2 regions of the Aminobacter sp. BA135 genome follow, and region 2 is predicted to be linked to the other one. Evidence: predicted binding sites of a transcription regulator. Region 2 holds the regulator's gene; the other holds the start of a gene.
The links. Region 2 encodes LexA, which represses DNA repair genes until DNA is damaged. Its sites were predicted from a motif close to TGTTCNNNNTGTGTTCNG; they were not measured.

Region 1 (9,842 bases), 2.6 Mb from region 2:
CATTCCGGCCAAGGCTACCGCCAGCTTCAACATCCGCTTCAACGACAGCTGGACGGCCGAGACGCTGCAGGCCGAGATCCACAACCGGCTGGACAAGGCGAGCGGGCGCAAGAAGTACCGTAAGGGCCGCAAGGAGCCGGTCGAGTTCGAGCTCGTCTGGCGCGACCGGCCGAGCCACGTCTTCCTGACCCGCAACGACAAGCTGATCGATGCGCTTGCCGGCTCCATCAAGCGCGTCACCGGACGCAAGCCCAAACTATCGACGACGGGCGGTACCTCCGATGCACGATTCATCAAGGACTACTGCCCGGTCGTCGAGTTCGGGCTCGTCGGCAAGACCATGCACATGGTCGACGAGCGCGTGCCGCTTGCCGAGCTCGAACAGCTGACACAGGTCTACCAGCAGTTCCTCGCAGACTGGTTCGGATGACGAATGGCCCTGATGCTGGCAAGCGATGAAATCGAGCAGAATCTGGGGGGCGCCTGGCGGCTGATGCTGGGCAAGGCCGACGGCCTGCGCCAGCTCGATCTCAGCGCCGACGGCTTTTGGAATTCGTTCTTCGCAATCCTGGTTGCCGTTCCCGCCCTCGTTGTCGGCTGGGCCGGGGTGTCCAATGACGTCGCGCTGGAGACGGCGACATTCGCCAGCCGCTTCGGCATCGTCGTCCGGCTGGCGATGGTCGACATCGGCGCCTGGGTCCTGCCGCTCATCGTGCTGGCACTGGTGGCGCCACGCGTCGGCATCGGCGACCGCTTCGTCCATTACGTCGTCGCCAGCAACTGGACGTCCGCGATCATCGCCTGGCTGATGCTGCCGGCAGCGCTCGCCCGCATGCTGTTTCCGGCGGCTGACAACGTTGTTTCGCTGCTGTCGTTTGCGGTGTTCGCGCTCGCGATGGTGTTCACCTGGCGCATGACCAACGCCACCATCGGCAAGGGCGCGGCGATCGGGTCGGCCGTCTTCGCCGGCATGTTCTTCGTATCGCTGCTCGTGCTGTTTTCGCTGCAGGCCCTGCTCGGCATCCAGTTGCCGGCCTGAAACCCCAGCGCCCGGAGCTCAACGCCAGGCAGCAGCGGCAGCACCTAGCATCAGTACGGCCGCAACGACTGCGGAAGCGGCAAAGCCGTAATTGGCGTAGAGCGGCCCGAAGGCGGTGGTGCCGACCGACACGGCAAGATAGGTCACCGCGCTGTTCAGCCCCATGATGGTTCCACGCCTGCTAGGGTCGAGCGCGGACAGGCGCATGACCAGCACGTTCAACCCGAAATGGTTGCCCAAGCCCCACAAGGCCATGCTGGCGATCAGGATGGTGAAGGTGCCGGCGACTGCCGCGATGAGCACATAGATTGCCGCCACTCCGAGATAGGCTATCGGCATGACGCGCCGGGCGCCGAGGCGATCGACAATGCCGTCCAGCAGTGCGGCAGCGCCGAAACCGATGCCGTAGGAAATGGCGGCGAGGCCATTGGCGCTGACCGGCCGGCCGAGCGCCTGATGCAGATGATCGCCGAGATAGCCATAGACGCCGTAAAACGCCGTCATGAAGGCGCCACAGGCGATCAACAACGGGACGATGCCGGGCGTCGCCAGCGCTCCCAGCGGCGCTGGTGCGACACCACCGGCCGGCTTGTCGTCGGCCGACATCGCCGAAATCGCTGCCAGCGCAATGGCAGAGAGCAGCGCCACCGCTGCGAATACCGCGCGCCAGTGAACGAGGTCGGCGAGCACGGCAGACATCGACACGCCGGCGACCATCGACAGCGTCCAGCCGGTCAGCACGACGCCGATGGTTCCGCTTTCGCGGCCGGGTGGTGCAACGGCCGCGGCGCTGGCATAGATCGCCGGCAGGGCTATTCCGGCCGCGATGCCGGCCAGCAATTGCGCTGCGACCAGCACAATGACCTGGGGTGCCGCGGCACTGGCCAAAAGGGCTACGGCCAGCAACGCCAGCGCCCGCTGCAACATGCGCTTGGCGCCGAAGCGGTCGATGTAGCGGGCAAGGAAGAGAGCACTTGCCGCGGTGCCCAACCCGAAGGCTGAGGCCGCCGTCATGACCACCGGCACGGAACTGCCGAAGCCTGCCGCAACCTCGGGCGCGATCGGGCCGAGGACCAGCGAATTGGAACCGATGACGGCAATGCAGCCGGTCAATAGATAGGCAGCCCGGGGAATGCGGGCCACGGGTTCGGCAGCAGCAGGAAGTGTTTGATCAACGTTCGACATTGCCGCATATTCTCCGAATGATGTTCGGCTTCAACGGAGAATTTCCGGATGGATGAAGAAACAGACGGCATTCGGCAGAACCGCCTGCCGGAGCGCTCGATCGATGCCGCCGACCGAAGGCTGTTAGGCGCGCTGGTCGAGGACGCGACGGTCTCCTACGCCGAACTGGGCGAAAAGGCAGGTCTGTCGGCGCCGGCGGCGCACGAGCGGGTCAAGCGCATGCGCCGGTCAGGTGCCATCCGCCAGACCGTGGCCATGGCCGATCCGAGGTCTGTCGGCAAGCCGCTGCTGGCCTTCGTCCATGTCGACACCAGGGGTTGGGGCAAGACGCCGGAACTTATGGCGGTCTCGTCGTTTCCGGAGGTCGAGGAAATCCACACGGTTGCCGGCGACGCCTGCATCCTGCTCAAGGTGCGGACCGAGGACACCCGCGCACTGGAGGGGCTGCTTGCCCGCATCTACGACACGCCGGGCGTGACCTCGACGCGCAGCTATGTCGTGCTGTCGACCTATCTCGAACGGCCTGTGCAGCCCGGCATCACCCAGGACTGGCCGGCGCCGAAGCTCGGCACCAATCCGATCTACTGAAGCTATTCCAGGACCTGTGCGCCGCGGCTTTCCGTATGCAGCTCGAAAGATCAGTAATCGACGCCGCTGAGATAGAGCCCGTCGGGCGGCGCGACCTGGCCGCAGGCGGCGCGGTTGCGTGCGTCGAGGGCTGCCTTGAGGTCGTCGGCAGTCCAGCCGCCCTCGCCGACGCGTTTCAGGCTGCCGACCATCGAGCGGACCTGATTGTGAAGGAACGAGCGCGCCGACGTCCTGACTTCGATCACGTCGCCGCTGCGCGTCACGTCGAGCTGGGCAAGCGTCCTGAGCGGGCTGTTCGCCTGGCACTGCGTCGAGCGGAAGGTGGTGAAATCATGCCGGCCGAGCAGGAGCCTGGCGGCGTCCGCCATCGCCTCGTGGTCGAGGCGCTTGGGCACCCACCAGACCTTGCCACGCTCGAGCGCCGCCGGCGCGCGGCGGTTGAGAATACGGTAGAGATAGTGCCGCCCGGTGGCGGAGAAGCGGGCATCGAACTCGTCAGGCACTTGCCGGGCGGCGATGATGGCGACGGTTTCGCCGGCCATCTGCAGATGCGCGTTGACGGCGTCGCGTACCTTGTCGTCGGCCCAGGCCTTGGTCAGGTCGGCATGAGCGACCTGAGCCGTGGCATGCACGCCGGCATCGGTCCGGCCGGCGCCGCGCAGCGAGATTTCGTCGCCCGAGAACTTCAGGATCGCCTGCTCGATCGCCGCCTGCACGGTGTGCAGGCCAGCCTGCCGCTGCCACCCGGCATAGGCGCGACCGTCATATTCCAGATCGAGGCGATAGCGCGGCATGTGCAGTCAAACCTCCGGCCGCTTTACGCGGCCAGAGCAGTACCGAAGGCCGAGGCATAGACCAGCTTGCCCGTCTCGGGCGCCTCGCCCCAGGCCAGGGCCTGCAGTGCGTCGCACTGGTAGTCGCTCTCGAACCCTGCTGCACGCTCATGGCTGTAGCCGAAGCGGCCATAATAGGCCGGATCGCCAAGCACCACGGCGATCGTCTCGCCGGCATCCTTGAGCCGGATGTGGGCTTCGCGGACCAGCGCGCCACCGATGCCGGTGCCGTGGAAATCGGGCTCGACCGCCAGCGGGGCGAGCGCCACCGCCGGAACCGTCTTGCCGCCGTTCTGGATGTAAAGCCTGGAAAACAGGATGTGGCCAACCACATCGCCATCCTCTTCAGCCACCAGTTCGACGACCGCATCGCCTTCGGCAACGAGCGCATCGACGAGACCAGCCTCGGCCTGCTGCCCGAAGGCGTGTTCTTCGACGAGGCGGATCGCCTCGCGGTCGCGGGGCGTAGCTGCCCTAATCGACATCATGCTCATGACAACTTCATTCCTTTTTCGATCTTGGCACCGCGCAGGAATTCATCCGCGGTGACGGGTTTTCCTCCCGCCCTTTGTACCTCGACCAACCTCACGGCAGCGTCGCCGCAGGCAATCTCCAACCGGTCGTCGAGAACCGTTCCCGGCTCTCCTTGTCCAGCGGCGCGTTGCGAGCGCAGTATTTTCAAGCGCTCGGTTCGTCCGCTGATTTCGATTTCGCACCATGCGCCGGGGAATGGCGACAGGCCGCGGATATTGTTGTCGACCGCCGTCGCCGGCAAGGTCCAATCGATCCGCGTCTCCGCTTTATCGATTTTTTTGGCGTAGGTCACGCCTTCCGATGGCTGCGGCACCGTTTCCAGCTTGCCCGCTTCGAGCTCTGCGAGAGCGTCCACCATCAGCAAAGCGCCTTCCGCCATCAGGCGGTCGTGCAGTTCACCGGCCGTCATGTCGGGTCCAATCGCGACTTTTTCAAGTCGAGCCACGGGTCCGGTGTCCAATCCCTCTTCCATCCGCATGACCATCATGCCGGTTTCCGCATCGCCTGCCATGATGGCGCGCTGGATCGGAGCCGCCCCGCGCCAGCGCGGCAGCAGCGAGGCATGGCCGTTGTAGCAGCCCAGCCGCGTGCCCTGAAGAATGGCCTTGGGTAGCAGCAAACCGTATGCAACGACCACTGCGACGTCGGCCTTAAGCTGGGCAAAGGCCGCCTGTTCGGCCTCACCCCTCAGCGACAGAGGCGTGCGCACCTCAATACCCAGCCGCTCGGCCTCGCGCTGCACCGGCGACAGCGTCAGCTCCAGCCCGCGGCGCCCTGCGGCGCGCGGCGGCTGCGAATAGACGGCAACGACCTCGTGGCCGGCTTCTGATATCGCACGCAGCGTCGGCACGGAAAAATCCGGCGTGCCCATGAAGATGACGCGAAGGCTCATTCTGCTAGGCTATCCCGCACAGCCCCGGACGGCGTCGGCCGACCGTTCAGGCTATCGTTTCAAACGGGTTTACGAGCTTCAGGTCAAGCCCGTCGAAGTCTCCGGTCCGCCAGACTCTCACCCCACCATGCGGCTCGGCGGACGGTCCTTGGCAAGCTTCTTGAACTTCTTCATCACCATGTCGCGCTTGAGCTTGGAGATGTAGTCGATGAACAGCACGCCATCGAGATGATCGATCTCGTGCTGCAGGCAGGTGGCCAGCAGACCGTCGGCCTCGACTTCCTGCTCCTTGGCGTTCTCGTCGAGATATTTGACCCGCACCTTGGCCGGGCGCTCGACCTCGGCGTAATAGTCCGGGATCGAGAGGCAGCCTTCCTCATAGATCGAGCGATCGTCGCTACGCGAGACGATCTCGGGATTGATAACCGTCATCGGCGCCGGCTCCTCGCCTTCCTTGGCAAGGTCGATCACCAGTATGCGCAGCGGCTCGCCGACCTGGATGGCGGCAAGGCCGATGCCCGGCGCGTCATACATGGTGTCGAGCATGTCGCGCGCGAACTTGCGGGTGGCGTCGTCGATGCGCTCGACCGGCTTGGAAACCAGGCGCAGGAGCGGATCGGGCAGGATGATGAGCGGCTTGATGGTCATGCGCATCAACTAGGATGTCAGGCGAAAACCGTCAACAGGGCTCGATCCAGGATGTTCCCGTTTTGATCTGAACCTTTTGTGCGAATCGGCTATGGTGCGCGCCATGAACGAGCTTTCCAGCATCCTGTCCGCCCCCATCGCCCAGCTTGGTGCCTCCGTGCTCACGCTCGGGCAGGCGCTGCTGTTTGCAGCCGTGCTGTTCGTCGCACTTGTCGCCGTCCTGATGGTGGCGCTGTGGCGCTCGGCCAAGGCGCGCGCGGTTGCAGCCGCCGAGGCCGCCGACCACGCCCGTGATGCCGAGGCCCGCATGGCGGGCATCCTGCAAGCGCAGGCGGAGATGCAGGGCCGGCTCGGCACGGTGGCCGAAATCTTCGGCTCGCGCCAGGCGGAGCTGACCCAATCGCTGAGCCAACGTCTTGACGCCATGACCGGCCGCCTTGGCCAGACAATGACCGAGCAGACGAAATCGACGCATGAGAGCCTGGCCAAGCTGCAGGAGCGGCTGGCGGTCATCGATACCGCACAAGGCAACATCCAGTCGCTTGCCGGCCAGGTGGTGCAACTGCAGGCGATCCTCTCCAACAAGCAGACGCGCGGCGCCTTCGGCCAGTCGCGCATGGAGACGATCGTCGCCGACGGCCTGCCGCTCGGCGCCTACGAATTCCAGGCGACGCTGTCGAACAACAACCGGCCGGACTGTCTTGTCAGGATGCCGAACGGCGCGCCGTCACTTGTCATCGATGCCAAGTTTCCGCTCGAGGCGTGGAACGCCATTCGCGCGGCAGCCGATACCGAAGGTGCGGCTGAAGCGCAGAAATATGCCGCCCAGGCCTTCCGGCGCGATCTCGAAGTCCACATCAAGGCGATCGCCGACAAGTACCTGATCTCGGGCGAGACCCAGGACACCGCCTTCATGTTCGTGCCCTCGGAATCGATCTTCGCCGAAATCCACGAGAACTTCGAATCGCTGGTGCAGCGTGCTCACCGCGCCCGCGTCGTCATCGTGTCGCCGTCACTGCTGATGCTGTCGATCCAGGTCATCCAGGCGATCCTCAAGGACGCCCGCATGCGCGAACAAGCGCACCTGATCCAGGGCGAGGTCATCCGCCTGATGGAAGATGTCGGCCGCCTCGACGAACGCGTGCGTAAACTCAAGACGCATTTCGATCAGTCGAGCAAGGACATTGACGACATTCTCGTATCGTCGTCCAAGGTCACCAAACGCGGCGAAAAGATCGAGGCGCTGGAATTCGGCACGGGCCATGCCGGCGAGGCGGAAGCTACGGCCAAGACCCAGCCTCCGGGTGCCCGGGCTGCCGATTCCAAGACTGGGCAGCTCAGGCTGCGCGTCGTCGAGGAAAGCGACTAGCGCAGCAAGCCCTGCCCTCAGGACTGTTTCTCCACCGTCTCCATGCCGTCGAACTCCGGCAGCCAGTGCAATGCCGATCGGTGCCAGACCTGTTTGCGGGGCACCAGTTGCTCGCGCTGGTCCGAAGTTCCGGTCCTCAGCCCATAGACCTTGGGTCCGTCACCGACCGAAGTGGCGAACAGGTGCGAGCCACATTCGGGGCAGAAGCCCTGAGCGCGTTTGTTACCGCTGTCGCCTGTCTTGACGTAAATCTTCGGCGCTCCCGAAAACGCGATCTTGTCCTCCGGCACCGGAACGGTAACGCGAAAGGCCGTTCCGGTCAGTTTCTGGCAATCGGTGCAATGGCAGATCGCCGTCTTCTCCGGGTCGATTTCGGCCTTGTAGGTAATGGCGCCGCAATGGCACCCGCCTTCGATCTTCACTTCGAACTCCTCCTGTCCTGCAATGCGTGATTCACGGGCACACTAGCCGCCTTCGGGCATCGGCGTCCCTGCCTTCGGGTTCACGATCCGGTCATGACGCAGCTTCCATCGCTGCGACGTCTGCGGCTTGACGAACACCGACGTCACCTCGGGAACTTCGGCCTTGAGCTTCGTCTCCAGTCTTTCGACGCAGGCTTCGATCTCCGCCGCCGAGATGTGGTCGACGAAGTCGAGGCTGAGCCCGGCAACCACCTGCTCCGGCCCCAGATGCACTGTCAGCACGCCATTGGCTTGCTCGACGGCGGGATCGGCCTGGGCGATCGCCAGTATCGCCGCCTGCACGTCCGCCGAAGCCGGCTCGCCCATCAGCAAACCCTTACTCTCTCGCGCCAGGAACACCGCCGTGGCGCCAAGGATCAGGCTGATGCCGATCGAGGCGGCACCGTCGAGCCAGGGCTGCTCGAAATAATGCGCGGCAAAGATGCCGGCAAAGGCAATGACCAGGCCCATCAAGGCGGCACTGTCTTCAAACAGCACCGTGTAGACGCTCGGGTCCTTGCTCCGTCGCACCGCCTGGATGTAGCCGAGACTGCCCTTGCTGCGGCGGAATTCCCTGAGCGCCACCAGCCAGGAGCCGCCCTCGAACACCATGCAGATGCCGAGCACGACGTAGTTGATGAGCGGGTTTTCGATCGGCTCGGGGTCGAGCATGTGAATGATGCCTTCGTAGAAGGCCACGCCGGCACCAAGCGCGAAGACCAGCAGGGCAACGATGAAGCTCCAGAAATAGAGCTCGCGGCCATGGCCGAGCGGGTGGGTGAGATCAGGCGGCCGGGCGGCGCGATGCAGCCCGTAGAGCAGCAAAAGTCCGTTGCCGGTGTCGACGAGCGAATGCACGCCTTCCGACAGCATCGCCGAACTGCCGGTGAAGGCAGCGGCGACGAACTTGGTGACGGCGATCAGCAGATTGCCGGCAATCGCCGCGAAAATAACAAGCCTGGAGCCGGAATGTCCTGCCATCGGTGCCTCACCCGGATGACTGTAGCCAGCAGGAGGTCATGCTCAAGCTCTTTTCGCTGCGCCCGTATCCTGCAGGCCGGTGTTTGAAGACCCCTCTTGCAAGCGCGACAACTTCGCGTTTCACTTCGCTTCTCAGCAGCGGGAGAAACGAATCATGGCCAAGGGTGCGATGAAAGCCGGGAAAGAAGCCCGGAAACCCAAGAAAGACGCCAAGAAGCCTGCACCTGCGCCGGCTTTCAAGGCGCCTCCTGTTCAGGCGACCAAGCTAAAGGACAAGTAAGCTCCTTTTGAGCCGACGCAGACCTCGCCCGGCTTTCACGGCCGGGCGCGGGTTGAACTCCTCCTCGGAAAATCCTATCTGAGCGGGCGCAGGGACGGCCCTGCGCTTCCCCTAAAAACCGGCCGGGACGACCCGCCATCCCATTGGAGCGTTCCATGGCTTGGACTTATCTGTTTTTCGCGGGAATTTTTGAAATCGGTTGGGCTATCGGCCTGAAATATACCGATGGCTTTACCAAGCCGATGCCGACCATCCTCACCATTGCCTCGATGATCGTCAGCCTCGGCCTGCTCGGCCTGGCGCTGAAGACACTGCCCGTCGGCACCGCCTATGCGATCTGGACCGGTATCGGCACAGTCGGCACCGCGATGCTTGGCATCTGGCTGCTCGGCGAGCCCGCCACAGCACTTCGCCTCGCCTGCATCGGGCTGATCGTCTCGGGCATCGTCGGCCTCAAGCTGGTCGCCTGATCCGCAGACTTGCGGCGGCCCGCCCGAAACGGGCGGGCTTCACCTTTCCCAATTTCTCATCTGGCACGCCCTGACATCCACAGGGGTCGACGCATTATGCGTCGGACGCGCAAAAGCGATCCGCGCCCAGGGCTTGGCAAGTCCCCGGTCGCGAATCGCTGACGATGTGAGTTTTGCGCTATCGGTCCCGGCTAGCGGGCCGATGCGTCATTCCGGCGCGTGCAGGCGAAAGTGTGCCTGCACTCAGCCGTAATTGGCCGAAGGCGGCATCCGCTTGCCGCGCGCCTTGCGGGCAGCATAACGCGCGTCGCGCTTTGCCTTGCGCTCGGCTTCGTCGGAGAGCACGCGGCTGATACGGTCGGCCTCTTCGGCCTCGCGTGCCTTTGCCTCTGCCTGTGCAGCCTCTTCGGCGGCGAGACGTGCGGCTTCAGCCTTGGCTTCGCGCTCGGCCCTCTCAAGGGCTTCGCGAGCCAGGCGTTCCTGCCTCAGCTTTTCCTTCTCGGCTTCGCGGATGGCACGAGCTTCGAGGATAGCCTTGCGCTCGGCCTGACGGGCCAGAACG
Region 2 (9,842 bases):
CGGACGGCGGCTTGTTCACTACGCGCTCGCCGCACTCGCCGCCTCAATGCTCGGCATGGCGGTTGCAAAGTTCGAGACGGAACGCATGGCTACGAAGATGCTGGGCGCCGAGATCTCGACCGCCATCACCGGGCGCGTCGTCGAGATCAACAATCTGGACAAGGGCAGGGTGCGGCTGACGCTCGACGTTCTGGCGACCGCCCGCCCGGTCTTGCGTTACACGCCCGATCGGGTGCGGCTCGTTGCCCGCAAGCTTCCTGACGGCGTCATGGCGGGGTCCGAGCTGACGGGGTATGTCAGGCTGATGCCGCCGTCCGGGCCTGTGCGGCCGGGCAGCTATGATTTTTCCTTCGAAAGCTATTTCGACGGCATCGGCGCCAGCGGGTTTTTCATGAAAGGCCCAGAGTTTGCTGCAACCACCCAGCCGCTGTCGGCCAGTAATCGTGCATTCGCGTCGATCGAGAATGTGCGCCAGAAGATTGCCCAGCGCATTCGCGACCGCATTGGCGGTCCGGAGGGCGAAATCGCGGCTGCCCTGGTCGTCGGCGTGAGCGGCGGCATTCCCGAGGATGTCAACGAGGCGCTGCGGCGTACCGGGCTCTACCACATCATCTCGATCTCGGGTCTGCACATGGCGATGGTCGCAGGCACGGTCATGCTTTTGATGCGGCTATGCTTCGCCGCCTTTCCCGGCTTCACCTCGCACCGGCCGGTCAAGAAGTACGCGGCAGGCGCAGCACTGCTCGCCACCGGCGGCTATCTGTTCATTTCAGGCGCCGAGGTCGCGGCGCAACGCAGCTTCATCATGCTGGCGGTGATGCTGACGGCCGTGCTGTTCGACCGCGCAGCACTCACCATGCGCAACCTGGCGATCTCGGCCGTCCTCGTGATCATGATCTCGCCCCACGAAGTCGTCGGGCCGAGCTTCCAGATGTCGTTCGCCGCAACGGCAGCCCTCGTTGGCGCATATGCCTGGTGGTCGGACCGGCGGGAGGAGCAGGCGCTGCCGGTCGGTCAGAGATCGCTGCCGTCCAAAATCTGGCGCTGGCTTGCGACAGTTGCTATAGGTCTCGCCGCGACGTCGGTGATTGCCGGGCTCGCGACCAGCGTTTTGGGTGCATGGCATTTCCAACGTGTCTCGCCCCTCAGTCTGTTCGCCAATCTGGCAGTCAGCCCGTTTGTGTCTGTCCTTGTCATGCCCTTTGCCGTCATGGCTGGCATCTTCATGCCGCTTGGACTCGACGGCCCCTTCCTCGACACGATGGGCTTCGGCCTGAAGGCAATGATTGGCATCGCCACCTGGTTCTCCGAGCGCTCGCCGGTCGATGCGGTCGGCCTTGTCTCGTCACATGCGGTATTGTTGCTCACTGCAGCACTCGTCATCGCGTCGACGGCAACGACCTGGCTGCGCGCCGCCGCACTGCCATTCGCGGCCCTTGGGCTGCTGACGGTCGTGGAAACGGAAACGCCCAACGTTCTCGTTTCGGAAGATGGCCGCCTCGTCGGCGTCCCGGTCGGCGATGGCAAACTGGCCGTCAATCGCGTCCGGCCGAACCAGTTCACCGTCGACAACTGGCAGCGCGCGCTGGCGTCGGAAACACTCATCACCCCGGCCCGTTCGGCGGCGAATGCAACGAACGGGACTGTCCGTATGCCCAGCGAGACCGGCTCACAGCCAGCAGCCGAGGCAGATGTCGCCGGTACGATACCCGGCAAACCAGTATCTGGAGAGCTAAACGCCGCCGGCGCGGACGCCTTCGTATGTGACAGCGGGCTGTGCACGGTTCAGCAATCGGAGGGTGCACGGATCGTTCATGCGGCGAATGCGAGCGCCGCTGCACGAGCCTGCGACAACGCGGATCTCATCGTCGTCGACGATGCCACGGCAAGCGACGTCTGCCCCGGCGTGACCGTGCTCACCAAACGCGAGCTGGCGCGCCTTGGCAGTGCGTCGATATTCATCACAGCCGAGGCGGTTGGCATAGATCAGGCGGTCGAGATACGCCACGCTGTGGCGGAACCGTACCGCCCGTGGCATGCGCAGCGCCAATTTTCGCGCGAGGCGAGGGGCCTGCCACCCTACAAGCGAACGGAGATGCCCCCGAAGACACCTGCCGGGGCAACCAAGGCGCACCCAAAAGCGCCGACTGCGGCCACACGGTGAGTCCGAGATCTGTACCCGCCGTCGCAGAGCCGTCAGATACGGCACGATAGCAACAGGGCAGGTCCGGCTTATACAGATTGCAGCAGTATGGACAGGCCGAGGTGGCGGAACGCAGCCCCGGCAATCAATAGCGGCGGATCAGGCCGACAAGCTTGCCCTGCACCTTGACCCTGTCGGGTCCGAAGATGCGGGTTTCATAGGCCGGATTGGCGGCCTCAAGAGCGATCGAGGCACCCTTGCGGCGGAAACGCTTGAGCGTCGCTTCTTCGTCGTCGACGAGGGCGACGATGATCTCACCGGGATTGGCCGTGGTCGAGCTGCGGATGACCACAGTGTCGCCGTCGAAGATGCCGGCCTCGATCATCGAGTCGCCCTTGACCTCGAGCGCGTAATGCTCGCCGCCCATGATCATGTCTGGCGGCACCGAAATCGAATGCGTCTTGTGCTGGATGGCGTCGATAGGCACACCGGCAGCGATGCGTCCCATGACGGGAATGGCAACCGCCGAAGCAACATCGTCGTCATTGCCGGCCGACATGCTGCGTGACGGCTCGGGTTTGCGGCCGAGGCTACCCTCGATGACGCTGGGCGAGAACTTCTTCGCTGCGTTGAGGCCAGGCGCGATCGAATCGGGCAGGCGCAGCACTTCAAGCGCGCGCGCCCGGTTGGGCAGGCGTCTGATGAAGCCGCGTTCTTCGAGCGCCGTGATCAGGCGATGGATGCCGGACTTGGAGGCGAGGTCGAGTGCTTCCTTCATCTCGTCGAAGGACGGCGGAATACCCGCTTCCTTCAGCCGCTCGTGGATGAATAGCAAAAGCTCGTGTTGTTTGCGCGTCAGCATCGCCACCCCCGAGGAATCAGAAGAAAAACAAACCCAGAACAAACACTATCTGTTCCAGTTGTGTTCCGCAACTGTTGATATTTCGTGAAGGGTGGAAGGTGCTGCTCAGCGCAACATCATCACCTGGCAGGCGCTGCCGGCTTCGACTGCAGGCGCGAAGGGCACCCGCACGATGGCGCAGTTGGCGTCGGCCAGCGTGCGCAGCATCGAAGAGTCCTGGATCAGGTAGGGTGTGACGACGAGACCCTCAGCGGTCTCGCGCGCAATCGCGCGGACAAAGTCCTGGCGCAGGTCGTTGGCCGCCATTGCCATGTCGAGAATGCCGTTGCGCATATCGGGCGAATAAGGGCGGCCGCCAAGCTTCGCCAGCAGAGGTTTCAGGAAAATCTGCGAGCAGATCAGGCTGGCGACCGGATTGCCCGGCAGGCCGACGCAGCGGCTGTCGCCGAGCCGGCCGAACATCAGCGGCTTGCCCGGGCGCATCGCGATCTTCCAGAAGTTGAGATCCATGCCGAGATCGGTCAGGACACGGTGAACGAGGTCGTGGTCGCCGACCGAAGCGCCGCCCAGCGTGACGATCACATCGGCGTCGGCGGCGAGCGCCTTGGCGACCAGTGCGGAGATTGCCTCGGTGCGGTCGGCGGCGATGCCGAGATTGAGCACGCGCGCGCCAACCGACTGAACGATCGCCGCGACGCCATAGGCGTTGGAGGCGATGATCTGGTCGGGCCCGGGATTGCTGCCCGGCGGCAACAGCTCGTCGCCGGTGGCGATGATGGCGACCAGGGGCGCCCGCAGCACTTCGACGCTGGGATGATTGGCAGCTGCGATCAGCGAGAGCGCAGCCGGGTCGAGCACACGTCCTGCATCAAGGATGAGGTCACCCTGCTTGAAGTCGAGGCCCCTGGCGCGGATGTTACGGCCAGCAAGCGTTGGCTCGAGCACCGCGATCTCGCCATTGCCGATATCGCGAACGTTTTCCTGAATGACGACGGTATCCGCGCCCTCAGGCACCGGTGCGCCGGTGAAGATGCGGACGCACTCGCCCGCCCCGACGGTGCCCGTGAACTGCTTGCCGGCGGGTGCCTGGCCGATGACCTTGAGCTGCGCCGGCAGTGAAGCGATGTCGGCGGCCTGGACGGCGTAGCCATCCATGGCGGAGGCGTCAAAGGGCGGCTGGGTGCGCAGGGCGTGTAGTGGAGCCGACAGCACGCGGCCCGATGCCTGGGCAAGGCCGACAGTTTCCGTGCCGCGTGGTTCGGCAGCGTCGAGCAGGCGCGCCAGGGCGTCGGCGACGGGCAGCAGCGCCATCTATTCGGCAGCCTTGTAGTCGCCCGACTTGCCGCCGGTCTTCTCGACCAATCGGATGCCGGAGATCACCATGCCGCGGTCGGCGGCCTTGGCCATGTCGTAGATGGTAAGGCAGGCGACCGAGGCAGCCGTCAGCGCTTCCATCTCGACGCCGGTCTTGCCGGTGACGCGGGCAAGCGCCGTGACGTGCAGGCCGGGCAGCGCCTCATCTGGCTCGATCTCGACCGAAACCTTGGTCAAAAGAATGGGATGGCAGAGCGGCACGAGCTCATGCGTGCGTTTGGCCGCCATGATGCCGGCAATGCGGGCGGTGCCGAGCACGTCGCCCTTCTTGGCGTTGCCCGACAGGATCAGATCAAGCGTTTCCGGACGCATGACGACATGGCCTTCGGCAATTGCCGTGCGTGTTGTCTCGGCCTTGTCGCCGACATCGACCATGTTGGCCTCGCCGGTGGCGCCGATATGGGTGAGGGTGGTTGCCATGTCAGGCGCTTGCCAGGGCTGCGCCATCGAGCAGCGCACGCGTCGCCGAGGTCACGTCGGCCTGCCGCATCAGGCTTTCGCCGACGAGGAAACTGGAGATGCCGGATTTCTCCAGACGCAGGCAATCGGCATGGGTGAAGATGCCGCTTTCGCCGACCAGCAGCCGGTCTGCCGGCACCATCGGCGCCAGGCGCTCTGACGTGTCGAGGCTGACCTCGAATGTGCGCAGGTTGCGGTTGTTGATGCCGAGCAGGCGCGACTGAAGCTTCAGTGCGCGTTCTGTCTCTTCTTCGTCATGGACCTCGACGAGCACGTCCATGCCGATTTCGAACGCCTCATCCTCGAGGCGCCTGGCATCGTCGTCGCTCAGGCTCGCCATGATGATCAGGATCGCGTCCGCGCCCCATGCACGTGCTTCGTGCACCTGATAAGGCTCGAACATGAAGTCCTTGCGCAATGCCGGCAAGGCGCAGGCGTCCCGCGCGGCGGTCAGGAACTCCGGTGCGCCCTGGAAGGACGGCGTGTCGGTCAGCACCGACAGGCAGGCAGCGCCGCCGTCGGCATAGGCCCTGGCGAGCGCCGGCGGATCGAAGTCGGGACGGATCAGGCCTTTGGACGGGCTCGCCTTCTTGATCTCGGCGATCAGGCCAAAGCGGCTTTCACGGTGCCTGGTTTCGAGTGCCGCGAGAAAGCCGCGCGGCCTGGTGACGTCGCGGGCGCGCGCTTTGAGCTCGGCGAGCGGCAGCAGCGCCTTCGCTGCGGCGATCTCGTCGCGCTTGTAGGCTTCGATGCGGCGCAGGATATCGGCCATGTCTCTATCCGTTCGAAACGGCGACCAGTCGGTCGAGCACTGCCTTGGCGCGGCCGCTGTCGATTGCCTCGGCGGCAAGCGCCACGCCTTCGCCGATCGTTGCAGCCTTGCCGGCAACGACGAGGCCGGCACCGGCATTCATCAGCACCGTGTCGCGATAGGCACCCTTGGCACCTTCGAGAACCCCGCGCAGGGCAGCGGCATTGTAGGCGGAATCGCCGCCGCGCAGCTCTTCGCGCGTATGCTTGCTCAAGCCGACTTGTTCGGGCGCCAGCGTAAACGTGGTGATCACACCGTCCTTGAGGGCTGCGACATGGGTCTCACCCGTGGTGGTGATCTCGTCATAACCGTCGCCGTGGACGACCCAGACGTGCTGGGCGCCAAGTTCCTTCAGCGTCTCGGCCACCGGACGCACCCATTCGGGCGAGAACACGCCAACCAGCTGGCGGTTGACGCCGGCGGGATTGGAGAGCGGGCCGAGCAGGTTGAAGATGGTGCGGGTGCCAAGTTCGACGCGGGTCGCGCCGACATGCTTCATCGCCGGGTGATGCGCCGGCGCGAACATGAAGCCGACGCCGGCGTCATGGATGCAGCGGCCGATCGCCTCTGGCGTGAGGTCGATGTTGACGCCAAGAGCGGTCAGAACGTCGGCGGCGCCGGTCAGCGAGGACAGGCCGCGATTGCCGTGCTTGGCGACAGGCACACCTGCGCCCGCGATGACGAAGGCCGAGGCAGTCGAGATGTTGACGCTGTGCGAACCGTCACCGCCGGTGCCGACGATGTCGATGGCATCGGCAGGGGCTTCGACGCGCAGCATCTTGTCGCGCATGGTGGCGACGGCGCCCGATATCTCGCTGACGGTCTCGCCGCGCACCCGCAGCGCCATGAGAAAGCCACCGATCTGGCCGGGCGTGGCTTCGCCCGACATGATGATGTCGAAGGCCTCGCGTGCCTCCTCGAAGGTGAGAGGGGTGCCCGCGGCGACCTTGGCAATATGCGGCTTGAGTGCGCTCATGGCGTTCCCACCGCGAGTGCGCGGGTGATCGCCGCCTGGTTGATCGTTGCTTGATACTCGCCCTGGAGCTGGGCGACGATCTGGTCGAGCAGGTCGTCCGACATGCCGGAGGCAAACTGCTTCTGCGCGTCCTCTGGCACCGCGCTCTTGTCCGCACCGGCCGGCTCGAACACTTCGGCGACCTTGAACAGGATCTGCGCATCGCCGGCAGGGGCGGTGATGATGCCAGTGCCGCCCTGGCCCATTGCAAACATCGCGGAGGCACCTTCGCGGCCAAAATCGGCATCGTCGGCCTCGCGCTTGAGGCCGCGCTTGGTCTGCTTTTCGAGCTTGAGTTCGCCGGCGATCACGTCGAGCGAGGCACCGTCCTTGAGGCGCTTCTCCAACTCGTCGGCTTTTGCCTTGAGACGCTTCGTCGCTTCGGCAGCGGTCCAGTCGGCGACGACCTTCTCGCGGACCTCGTCGAGCGTGCGGTCGCGGGCAGGCGTGATCTCGTCGACCTCGTAGAAGACGAAACCATTGGTGCCGACATTGAGCGGCGGGTTTTCGGTGCCGGATTCGGCGGTGAAGGCCGCCTGGATCAGGTTGCGCGAGTCCGGCAGGTCGTTGACGATCGTGCCGTCTGGCTGCTGGCCGGCGCGGTCGATGGCATCGATGGTCACCATCTTGAGCTTCAGCTTGTCGGCGGCAGCCTTCATCGACTCACCGGCGGCGCGGGCGTCCTCGTAGGAGTCGTGCACGTCGAGCAGGATGCGGTTGGCTTCGGCCAGCGCCAGCTCCTTGCGGATCTGGTCCTTGACCTCGTCGAAGGTCTTGACGGTTTCCGGCGTGATCTCGCTGACGCGGACCAGCACTGGGCCGAAAGCGCCCTGGACGACGTCGCTGACCTGGTTGGCCTGCAGCGCGAAGGCGGCGTCGGCGACAGCCTTGTCGGCGATCCTGTCCTTGGTCAGCGAGCCGAGGGCAACGTCAGCCGCGGTCTTGCCTTGGTCGGCGACAACCTTGTCGAAGGTCGCACCACCCTTGATCGCATCGGAAGCAGCCTTGGCCGCATCGGCGCTCAGCACAAGCTGGTCGATTTTGCGCGTCTCGGCGGTGGTGAAGTGCGACTTGTTCTTGTCGTAGTCCTGGCGCGCCTGTTCTTCGGTCACGGCGGCGGCATCCATGATGTCTTCCGGCTCGAGCTTGACGTAGCTCAGCTTGCGGAATTCAGGGGCGGCGTAGTTCTTCTTGTTTTCCTCGAACCAGGCCTTGAGCACGTCGTCGCCTGGTGCCGCGATCGGCTCGACGAGCGACTTGGGCAGCGGCAGGTAGTCGATGGTGCGATCTTCGCCGCGGTAAAGTGCGACGGCGCGCAGGAAGGTGTCGGGAGCCTCGAGGCCGTCGGACACGGCTTCGACGATTTGCTGGCGGACCGCAACCTGGGCGCGGTTCTTCAGATAGTCTTCGGGGCGCATGCCGATCTGGCGCAGGATGTATTCAAAAGCCTGGCGGTCGAACTTGCCGTCGGCGCCGCGGAAGGTCGGGTCGTCCCAGGTGAGTTCGGCGAGGCGGTCCTTGGAGAGGCCGAGGCCGAGCTTGCGTGCCTGTTCGTCGAGCACCGCACCGGCGACGAGCTGCGAAAGTACCTGGTTGTCGATGCCGAGCGCGTTGGCCTGGTCGCGGGTCAGGCGCTGGCCGAACTGCTGCGACATGACGTTCAGCTGGCGGTCATAGGCGAGGCGGTATTCGACACCTGTAACATGCGTGCCGCCGGCCGTGACCACCTGGTCGCCGCCGAATTGGCTCATCATCTGACCCGAGATGCCCCAGATCGCGAAGCTGACGACGAGGAGCAGAAGCAACAGCTTCGCAACCCAGGTTCCAGCAGCACTTCGCATCGATTCGAGCATGTAACAGATCCCGTATACGCGCATTGTCGCATGCGCCTGCATGAACGAAGCGCAATAGCGCCCTTCGCTGCCAGTGTCGATTGCTTTGTGGCTTGTTTTTGGTAGTGAGGTTGCCCGAGCGAACATCGATTTCGAGGGAAGAGCACTATGACGCCAGGAATCCGCCCACTCGTTGCCGGCAACTGGAAAATGAACGGCACCAGCAACTCGCTCAACGAATTGCGCAACATTGCCGGCGGTTTCATGAGCGGCCTCGATGCCGAGACAGACGCGCTTCTGTGCGTGCCGGCGACGCTGCTTTCGCGTGCTGCCGAGATCCTGCACCGCACCCCGGTCAAGATGGGTGGCCAGGACTGCCATGCCAAGGAGAGCGGCGCCCATACCGGCGACGTTTCCGCCGAGATGCTCAAGGACGCCGGTGCCAGCCACGTCATCGTCGGTCACTCGGAGCGCCGCACCGACCATGGCGAAACCGACGAGATCGTGCGCGCCAAGGCGGAAGCGGCTTGGCGTGCAGGGCTGGTTGCCGTCATCTGTGTCGGCGAAACCCATGCCGAGCGGGAAGGCGGAACGACGTTGCAGGTATTGTCGCGCCAGATCGAAGGCTCGGTGCCGACGACGGCAACGCCTGCCAATGCTGTCATCGCTTATGAGCCGGTCTGGGCGATCGGCACCGGCTTGACGCCCACGGCTGCCGATGTCGCCGAGGCGCATGCCCATATCCGCGAATGCCTTGCCGCGAAGCTGGGTACGTCGGCTGCCAAGATGCGCATTCTCTATGGCGGTTCGGTCAAGCCATCCAATGCCAACGAATTGCTGGCTGTCGCCAACGTCGATGGCGCATTGGTCGGCGGCGCCAGCCTCAAGGCTGCAGATTTCCTCGGCATTGCCGACGCCTATCGCAAGCTCTGATTCACCACACGTGACCGTTGCAAAGGCAACGTGTCACCCCATATTCGGCCGGCGGGCTTGGAAATGCCTAGAAAGCATTGTATTGAGCCGCCTCCGGAGTGCCGGGCGCTTTTGCGCGCGGCCCTCCCACGTCAGGAAAGATCCCAGGAAGCGCAATGGAAACCGTCCTCATCGTCATCCACTTGATGGTCGTGCTCGCCCTTGTCGGCGTTGTGCTCCTGCAGCGCTCTGAAGGCGGCGGCCTCGGTATCGGTGGCGGATCGGGCTTCATGACGGCGCGCGGCGCTGCCAACGCGCTGACGCGCGCCACCGCCATCCTCGCGACGGTGTTTTTCGTCACGTCGCTGACGCTGTCGATCGTTGCCCGTTACGGCGCCAAGCCGACCGACATCCTCGACCGCGTGCCGACTACC

Region 1: SLT36_RS27735 (DNA recombination protein RmuC) is a predicted target of LexA. The motif match lies at 5,772-5,789, and genes of this name have one in related genera.

What each region holds. Positions count from the first base shown of each region.
Region 1 is NZ_CP139572.1:5,712,975-5,722,816, forward strand. It holds gene dapE (succinyl-diaminopimelate desuccinylase) at 1-430, shown strand, start outside; gene SLT36_RS27700 (transporter) at 443-1,039, shown strand; gene SLT36_RS27705 (MFS transporter) at 1,058-2,224, opposite strand; gene SLT36_RS27710 (Lrp/AsnC family transcriptional regulator) at 2,273-2,812, shown strand; gene truA (tRNA pseudouridine(38-40) synthase TruA) at 2,863-3,606, opposite strand; gene SLT36_RS27720 (GNAT family N-acetyltransferase) at 3,630-4,139, opposite strand; gene fmt (methionyl-tRNA formyltransferase) at 4,136-5,071, opposite strand; gene def (peptide deformylase) at 5,189-5,719, opposite strand; gene SLT36_RS27735 (DNA recombination protein RmuC) at 5,823-7,088, shown strand; gene SLT36_RS27740 (GFA family protein) at 7,106-7,510, opposite strand; gene SLT36_RS27745 (cation diffusion facilitator family transporter) at 7,553-8,530, opposite strand; gene SLT36_RS27750 (hypothetical protein) at 8,685-8,810, shown strand; gene sugE (quaternary ammonium compound efflux SMR transporter SugE) at 8,966-9,280, shown strand; gene SLT36_RS27760 (DUF6481 family protein) at 9,524-9,842, opposite strand, start outside.
Region 2 is NZ_CP139572.1:3,092,463-3,102,304, forward strand. It holds gene SLT36_RS15025 (ComEC/Rec2 family competence protein) at 1-2,164, shown strand, start outside; gene lexA (transcriptional repressor LexA) at 2,289-3,005, opposite strand; gene SLT36_RS15035 (molybdopterin molybdotransferase MoeA) at 3,111-4,316, opposite strand; gene moaC (cyclic pyranopterin monophosphate synthase MoaC) at 4,317-4,799, opposite strand; gene trpC (indole-3-glycerol phosphate synthase TrpC) at 4,801-5,610, opposite strand; gene trpD (anthranilate phosphoribosyltransferase) at 5,615-6,625, opposite strand; gene SLT36_RS15055 (SurA N-terminal domain-containing protein) at 6,622-8,517, opposite strand; gene tpiA (triose-phosphate isomerase) at 8,665-9,429, shown strand; gene secG (preprotein translocase subunit SecG) at 9,585-9,842, shown strand, end outside.